2 regions of the Paenibacillus sp. 22594 genome follow, and region 1 is predicted to be linked to the other one. Evidence: riboswitches for the same ligand, from Rfam matches in the RefSeq annotation. Region 1 holds a riboswitch; the other holds the start of a gene.

What was found. A riboswitch is a leader RNA that binds a small molecule or an ion and turns the genes downstream of it on or off. The one in region 1 is predicted to bind S-adenosylmethionine.
Region 2: another riboswitch for S-adenosylmethionine. It lies ahead of metA (homoserine O-acetyltransferase MetA); the one in region 1 lies ahead of ACTJKB_RS18835 (methionine ABC transporter ATP-binding protein).

What each region holds. Positions count from the first base shown of each region.
Region 1 is NZ_JBQENA010000005.1:339,318-343,740, forward strand. It holds gene ACTJKB_RS18825 (MetQ/NlpA family ABC transporter substrate-binding protein) at 1-864, opposite strand, end outside; gene ACTJKB_RS18830 (methionine ABC transporter permease) at 924-1,592, opposite strand; gene ACTJKB_RS18835 (methionine ABC transporter ATP-binding protein) at 1,592-2,608, opposite strand; SAM riboswitch class I at 2,707-2,849, opposite strand; gene ACTJKB_RS18840 (Cthe_2314 family HEPN domain-containing protein) at 2,925-3,686, opposite strand; gene ACTJKB_RS18845 (UbiD family decarboxylase) at 3,699-4,423, opposite strand, start outside.
Region 2 is NZ_JBQENA010000001.1:1,389,559-1,393,981, reverse strand. It holds gene ACTJKB_RS06280 (1-phosphofructokinase family hexose kinase) at 1-366, shown strand, start outside; gene corA (magnesium/cobalt transporter CorA) at 438-1,373, opposite strand; SAM riboswitch class I at 1,801-1,939, shown strand; gene metA (homoserine O-acetyltransferase MetA) at 2,027-2,956, shown strand; gene ACTJKB_RS06265 (aminotransferase class I/II-fold pyridoxal phosphate-dependent enzyme) at 3,103-4,269, shown strand.

The DNA.
Region 1 (4,423 bases):
GATCGAACCTTGGTATTCCTTTTCAATAAAGGCTTTGGCTTCCGGGGAAGTCAGTGCTGCAGCCAGCTTCTGAATGGCATCAGAGTCCTTGTTGTCAGGACGGGCTACCAGCAGGTTGGCATAAGGAGAATCTGCTCCTTCGATAAACAATGCGTCTTTGGTTGGAACAAGGCCTGCCTCCAGCGCATAGTTGGTGTTGATCAGGGCCAGATCTACTTCATCCAGCTGGCGGGGCAGCATAGCGGCTTCCAATTCCACGATTTTCAGGTTCTTTTTATTCTCGGTGATATCTGCTGTGGTGGAAGCGATATTGGTGTCGTCCTTCAAAGTGATCAGGCCATTTTTGGCCAGCAGGATCAGTGCGCGTCCACCGTTGGTGGCATCGTTCGGAATGGCTACCTTTGCGCCGTCAGCCAGTTCGTCGATCGATTTGATTTTTTTGGAGTAGGCACCAAAGGGTTCAACGTGAACTGCCGTAACGGATACCAGATCCGTTCCGTTCTTTTGGTTCTGGTCATCCAGGTAAGGCTTGTGCTGGAAGAAGTTTGCGTCGAGTTCTTTCTCGGCCAGCTGGGTATTCGGCAGGATATAATCTGTAAATTCTTTGATTTCCAGCTTGATGCCTTGCTTTTCAAGAAGCGGGGCAATTGCCTTCAGAATTTCTGCATGCGGTTTAGGGGATGCGCCAATCACCAGTGTTACTGGTTCAGCAGCAGGCTCAGTTGACGGCTCTGCGGATACATCTGCAGCCGGGGCGTTCGTAGCAGCAGAGTTCGCTGCATTATTGGTATTATTGTTGTTGCCGCAGGCTGCCAGCACCAAAACCAAGGTCAAGCTGAAGAATGTGAGCAGTACTTTTTTCATCTGTAAATCCCCCTCTATTGTGTATGTGTGTATGAATAAGGCTTGTATATGGAAGTACCTTATTTCCGGGTAAAATGTTGAACCAGCCGGTCACCGGCCATTTGCAGTAGCTGCACGAGAATCACCATCAGTGCTACCGAGATAATCATGACTTCCTTCTCATAGCGGTAATAGCCGTAACGGATAGCCAGGTCACCCAGACCTCCGCCGCCGATCATCCCCGACATCGCTGTGTATGAAACTAATGTAACGATGGTAATGGTCACTCCGGCCAGCAAACCTGGACGGGCTTCCGGCAAAAGTACGCGCCAGACGATTTGACCGGTAGTGGCTCCCATCCCTTGCGCCGCTTCGATCACGCCCCGGTCCACCTCGCGTAGAGCCGTTTCCACCAGTCGGGCGAAAAACGGAGCTGCGCCGATCACCAGCGCCGGAATCGTTCCGAGTACACCTATCGAAGTTCCCATGATGCTTTTGCTCAAAGGAATCAAGGCGACCATCAAGATAATGAAAGGCACCGAACGCAGGATATTCACCACAAAGGATAATACCGAGTAAACCAACCTGATAAAGTAGTTATTCGATCTTCCCCATAAATATAACACAATTCCGAGTGGTAAACCAAGAATAATTGTAAAAATTCCGGAATACGCCAACATTCGTAGTGTCGCTATGCCCGCATCCAGCATTTCTTCCCAGTTAATTTCGTTAAAGTTCAAATTGCCCATTAGCCGAACACCTCCACATCAAGACCTTGCGCTGTCAGTTCGGCAAGAGTTGCCTCAACAGCTTCCAAGTTGCCTTCAAAGCGCACCAGGAGCTGGCCGTAAGGCACATCCTTGATCGTTGAAATTGTTCCCTGAAGAATGGCAAAGTCCACACCGGTTTTCCGGACCACATGGGAGAGCGTGGATTCATATGTCTTTTGTCCAAGGAATGTGATTTTGACGGATGTGCTGTGCTGTCCATGTACTGCATCCAGCGCTACACGAAGCGGACCCTCATGCTGGTGTTCACTGCGGATAAAGTCCCTCGTCACTTCATGCTGCGGCTTCAGGAATACCCTGGCTACCTCACCTTGCTCGACTATTCCCCCGCCATGTATCACTGCAACCCGGTCGCAAATACTCTGAATGACATGCATTTCATGGGTAATCAGCACGATGGTCAGATGAAACTTCCGGTTGATGTCCAGCAGTAGCCGCAGGATCGAATCGGTCGTCTGCGGGTCCAGTGCCGAGGTAGCTTCATCGCAGAGCAGCACATCGGGGTCGCTGGCCAGAGCCCTCGCGACACCAACCCGCTGCTTTTGCCCTCCTGATAGCTGGGCCGGGTATTTACGGCTGTGTTCTTCAAGACCTACAAGCGCCAGCAGATCCAGAACCTTCTTTTCAATCTGTGCCTTTGGTGTCCCCGACAGCCGCAGCGGAAATGCAATGTTATCGTACACCGTTGCGGAAGACAGCAGATTAAAATGCTGAAAGATCATGCCGATCTTTCGCCGCCGCTCCTGGAGCTGTCCTTGACTAAGTGAGGTCAATTCCACTCCGTCCACCCATACTTCGCCTTCCGTCGGGCGCTCCAGCAGGTTGATGCAACGGATCAATGTACTTTTACCGGCACCGGAGTGGCCGATGACTCCAAAAATCTCCCCTTTTTGAATCGACAGGTTCAGTCCAGAGAGCGCCGTTGCAGCTTTGCTGCCTTTTCCGTATACCTTGGTCAAACCTTTCAGCTCTATCAAACCATTTGTCCTCCCCAAGTAACCCATATGAAAACCAAAAAGACCTCTTACGATCGATTGCAGATCGCAAGAGGCCCTGTGATTGTATTAACCATGCCTTCTCATCTGCCAACGACCGCAAACCACGCGGCATTGTAGGAATTAGCACCATGACATTTGAAGAGAGCGACGATTATCGCTTCACCTACAAATCGGTTGCCGGGCTTCATCGGGCCTATCCCTCCGCCGCTCTCGATAAGAGTTTATTATGAAATTAGTTCCCGCAACATGTAAGCTGCTAATGTAAGCTCAAGTATAGTAAGTTTAAGTTTTTTTGTCAAAGGGAACTTTTTACTGAAGAAGAAGGCCCAGGCTTTAGATTTGCGGCGATTTTGCTCTTATGCCACTGCTCATTGCTGTATCTGAATGCTGCTGCCAAGGTCTTACATACCATTTCAAGGCTCTGCTTCAAATCCTCCAGATGGCTGTCCAGATCCTCCAGATGAATTCTGTCATGAAGTCCCTGATGCCTCTGCCACAGATCATCCTGCATTTCAGCATTCATGTAATGGATCTCGGCGTTGCGGCGCTTGCGCAGATTCTCTAGCGGCTCCCGGTAGGAATTTTTAATCCCCTCCAGTTCATCAGCGAGTTCTCCATGCTGCTTAAGTAACTGAAACTGGCGGAGCACCGTAAAATAGGAGAAATGGGCTTTGACCTTGCTGGTATTCAGATCATACAGACTGTTGAGCACCGTACCCAGCTTGTCCAGCAGTGAAAACACACGAATGAAGCCATCTTTATAAAAATAAACATATCTCGCATATTCGCCCTGCTCCATAGGGGACATATCATCCATGTAGCCCGCTACAACGGATTTGCGGAAAAAGGCAGCCGCGAACCAGCTTTGCTCCAGCTCATCCAGCGAAGAGATTAGGCCGCGCGTCCAGATTTCAAGTTTGCGGTATTCGTGGTTACGGTCTTCATGCAGGTTCATGTCCTTGCGCAGCATGGATGCGAGCCTGGCCATATTGTCCATGGCTTCAGCCAGCACACCGCTGTTCTCGCGGGGCGGCTCTCCGAGTAATATCCGCAGCATCCTGTATCCTCCTCAGTGTGGGAAATAGCTTTTCCAGTTGCGGTCAACCCGCTGAACAATATCCTCGCGCGGAATCAGCTCCTCCGGATAATCCCGTTTCATTCTGGCATCAATCACAAGGGGCAGCTTATAGCCGATATGATGGCGTTTGATCTCACATTCGGCGTATATATCACTGGCCGGATCGAACCTTGTGAACACTGTCCACAGAAAAGAAGTTTGAGTACGTACTGTATCGGCGGCGTTATCCACCACAATCACGAGCGGCCAGGCCGTTTCCTGGGCTCGCAGGACAGCGACTAGCCGGGACGCAAGTTCAGGATCTTCCTCATAGGATGCACCGGAAACGGCTAAACATCCCCGGCAGTAAGGAATTGCCTGTGTGACACCTGAAATTGGTCCTTCCGTGTATGCATAAGGAAGCTCACGCACTGGACTTCCCACTCCTACCATTATAGCCTTACTGCTATTGTTCAATGGATTCACCGGATGCCCTTGCTCGTCCTGGGAGACATTGCCGTATACCATAAGGTCTGAGGCGGGATTGAAGCGCTCCAGAACGTTCTCCAGCAGTCCCGGGAAATCGGTCAGCTCGACCGGTTCATCAGTCAGCAGCAGGAATTTGGTCAGGGACAGCTGGCCTTCTCCCAGAATTCGGTAGGCTGATGCCATCGCTTCGTTAGGGTAGCTCTCTCTCACGACAGCAGACACCAGGGAATGCGGACCGCATTCCGAGT
Region 2 (4,423 bases), on a different contig from region 1:
GGACACGCAATTACAGGTGATGCGGAGGTTCGGGCAGCTGCGCTGGAACTGATCGAGCAAGGACGGACAGAGGTAGTATTGGTATCCCTTGGCGGCGAGGGCGCTCTACTGATAACAAAGGATGGCTGTGAACATCTCAAGGCGCCTGAAGTTCCTGTACTGAGTGTGGTGGGAGCCGGTGACAGTCTGGTAGGCGGGCTGGTCTACAGCCTGGAACGGGGCTGGCCGTTGCGCCGGGCCGTTCAATTCGGAATCGCCTCTGGAGCGGCGGCCGTAATGAACCCTGAGCGTCAGCTGTGTAAACGCGGAGATGCGGAACGATTGTTCGCACAAATAGAGGCGGCGGATGCAGAAGCTCTAAAGTAAACCAAAAAGACGAAGGCTTCCTTACCATGCGGTATAGGGGGCCTTCGTCCTGCTTATTCGTCCAGTATGATTCATAGCCATTCCTTTTTACGGAATATAACCAGCATCCCGCAGCCAAGTGTAACCATGACGGCAATGACTCCGTAGTAGCCGTAGCGGGTATGGATCTCAGGAATATTATCAAAGTTCATCCCGTAGATCCCGGTGATGACCGTTAGCGGCATGAATATAGTGGTAATGGCGGTGAAGACTCTCATGATCTCATTGGCACGGTTGGCGATACTGGATTGGTATGCTTCACGTAAGTTCCCCATGAGATCGCGGTACGTTTCAAAGGTTTCAGAGATCTTGACCGCATTTTCATAAATATCACTAAAATACTTCTGCAGCTGATCATCGATCAGACGGAGGTCTTTTTTGTTAAGTGTGTTGATAACTTCCTTCTGTGGTCCCAGCATTTTCTTCAACCAGAGAATTTCACTGCGCAGACCGATGATCTCGCTCAAATGCGATTTCTTGGTGTGCATCAGGATATCCTCTTCGAGTTTCTCAATCCGCGCTTCAATCCGGTCACCGACAGAGAAAAAGTTGTCTACGACAAGGTCGATCAGCAGATAGAGGAACCGGTCCGGCTCGCTGACTTCCTGCTCCCACAGAACGGGCTTCAGCACGCGCAGCTCGTGAATTTTTTGCTTGGTCACGGTAATAATGAAATGTCTGCCCAAAAACACGTTGAGCGCACGGAGGAAAATCTCTTCATCATCAAAACGGATGCTGTTAACTACAATAAAATAATGGCTTTCGTAAATTTCAAGCTTTGGACGCTGATCCTCTTCACTGAGGCAGTCCTCCACGGCCAAATCATGCAGATTATACAAAGGCTGAAGCAGCTCCAAATCCTCAACATCCGCATCAATCCAATAAAATCCCTCTGCGGGGACAGTCAATGTTTCTTCAATGTCATCCACAGGTGTAAAAACCCCTGCGTTTACCAACCGGATTTTCATCTGATTCCACTCCTCTTGACCCTAGTCTTCTCCAGGGTCTGTGCTAATATAGGCACAGGGAAAAATCAGCTTGGCCGGGGGTACGGTCAATCCATGAGGCCAAATGACGGTTCGAGGGCATGAAGAAGAAATGCTCCCGCCGCCGGCAAGCTGATGTTAATCCTGTGTGGTTGCTCTTTCTGGACGCTTAACTGCGAACTCGGGTCGCCTTCCATTCTTCTCTCACCTCTTCTTTTCGTCAGGTAGGGCCTTTGAAACCCTTGTCTAGTATAACCTCCGGGTATAGGTCTTTCAAGCTAAATTCTTGAGGCTTTAAGGGACCCATTAGCATTGTATGGACTTGACGAAAAGGAGGTTCATGATTTAAAGTAAATTTTAAGAAAAGCATTTAACGTTATGTGACTTTTTCTCAATTGAATACAGCTAAATCTTATCAAGAGCAGGTGGAGGGACTAGCCCGATGAAACCCGGCAACCGGCGTGTGAACGCACGGTGCTAATTCTTGCGGAAGCTTTTGCAGGTAAGCCTTTCAGGCTGCTTGGCACAAGTTCTCTGGCAGATGAGAGAGGCACATATGACTAACAGATATATGACCTTTCTCGCCCGAGAAAGGTCTTTTTTATATTCATCTCAATGAAGGAGTGGAAACTGATATGCCAATTAAAATTCCCGACAGTCTGCCGGCTAAAGAAGTTTTGTCCGGAGAAAACATTTTTGTAATGGATGAAAGCCAGGCCTTCCACCAGGACATCCGCCCGCTACGAATCGCTATCCTGAATTTGATGCCTACCAAGGAAACCACAGAGACGCAGCTGCTGCGTCTGGTCGGGAATTCACCGCTTCAGGTAGATGTAGTGCTGCTGCACCCGAGCTCCCATACCTCGAAGAATACTTCGGCAGAACACTTGAAGAGTTTTTACAAAACCTTTGATGAGATCAGCGACCGCCGCTTTGACGGGCTGATTGTAACCGGCGCTCCAGTGGAGCAGCTGGAGTTCGAGGACGTGAACTACTGGGAAGAGCTAAAGGGAATATTTGAATGGAGTAAGCATAATGTGACCTCGACCATGCATATCTGTTGGGCGGCACAAGCCGGGCTTTATCATCACTTCGGTGTACGCAAGGTTGATCTGGAAGAGAAATGTTTTGGCGTTTTTCCGCATACCATGAGCCACACTAACGTGAAGCTGCTGCGCGGCTTTGACGAGGTGTTCCATGTTCCGCATTCCCGCCACACGGATGTCTCGCGTGAAGATATTCTTGCGAATCCCGAGCTGCAGATTCTTGCCGAATCCGAGGAAGCCGGAGTGTATCTGGTTTCGACGCTTGACGGAAAACAAATTTTTGTGACCGGACATTCTGAATATGATCCATTTTCGTTAAAATGGGAGTATGACCGGGATATTGCCAAAGGGATGGACATTGCCATTCCGAAGCACTACTATCCGCAGGATGACCCGCAGCGCACACCGCCGGCTGTCTGGCGTGCCCATGCCAACTTATTATTCGCTAATTGGCTCAATTACTATGTATACCAGGAGACCCCTTACGATATAGACCAGGCCGATTATTTAGTATTCTAACAATATAAGAATCTATAGGTTTCACGTTATTGATTATCCTTCTATTTCTCGCTGAAATGGTACCATCCTTTTAGAGAACGGTGAAGTCATTTCTGTATGATATATAGAAGAGATTTACGCATACACACACTTAGGAGGCTGCAGCAATGGATGAGAAACTGAGGATTGAGAGCAGATTGGCGCAGATAGGTTCACAGGAGGACCCGGCCACAGGTGCGATTAATTACCCTATTTACAACGCGACGGCATTCCGTCACCCCAGACTCGGGCAGAGCACGGGGTTTGATTATATCCGTACCAAGAATCCTACCCGCTTGGTGCTGGAAGAAGCTGCGGCACAGCTGGAATCCGGCGATGCGGCTTTTGCCTGCAGTTCTGGAATGGGGGCGCTGACGACAGTGTTTGCCTTGTTTGGACAGGGCGACCATCTGGTAGTTTCGCTGGACCTGTATGGCGGAACATACCGTCTGCTTGAACGGATTCTCTCCAAATACGGCATCAGTGCTTCCTATGTGGATACGAATGATCTGGACGGGCTGGAGGCTTCACGGCGTCCAAATACCAAGGCTGTATTTATCGAAACGCCGACCAATCCGCTGATGATGATTACGGATATCGAAGCGGTCTGTACATGGTCACGCCATCATGGGCTGCTCACCATTGTCGACAATACGTTGTTGACGCCCTTTTTCCAGCGGCCGCTGGAGCTAGGAGCGGATATCATCGTTCATAGCGCAACCAAATATTTGGGGGGGCATAACGATGTCCTCGCCGGACTGATTGTAACCAAAGGCACCGAGCTCTCTGCAGAAATGGCGGTTCTTCATAATTCACTGGGGGCAGTGCTTGCGCCGAACGACAGCTACCAGCTAATGAAGGGGATGAAGACGCTCGCTCTGCGCATGGAGCGACATGAGAGCAATGCCCTGGAGCTGGCCCGCTATTTACTGGAGCATCCAGCCATTGCTGAGGTATTCCACCCTGGACTGCCCGATCATCCCGGCTATGAGATTCAGAACCGCCAGTCCTCGGGCAACACTGGAATCTTCTCCTTCAAGGTAAAAGACGCCAGATATGTCGAGCCGCTGCTGCGCCATATCCGTCTGATCGCCTTCGCCGAGAGTCTGGGCGGCGTCGAGTCACTGATGACCTATCCGGCGGTCCAGACCCATGCTGATATTCCGGTGGAAATCCGCGATGCGGTCGGTGTGGATGACCGTCTGCTGCGCTTCTCTGTTGGCATTGAGCATGTAGACGACCTGATTGCAGATCTTGGTCAGGCACTGGAAGCTGCCCGGGTCGAGCTGGAATAAACATCCGGCCAGACTTTGGCAGCCGAATAATGAACTTGCAGCAGCCCGGAGGCTGCTGTTTTTTTGAGAATATATGGATTAGTGTTTCACGCCATCGAACCTCAATATTGTTCCCGCTGCGACGGTAAAGGTTTTTCAAGCCGTTCGGATTGTG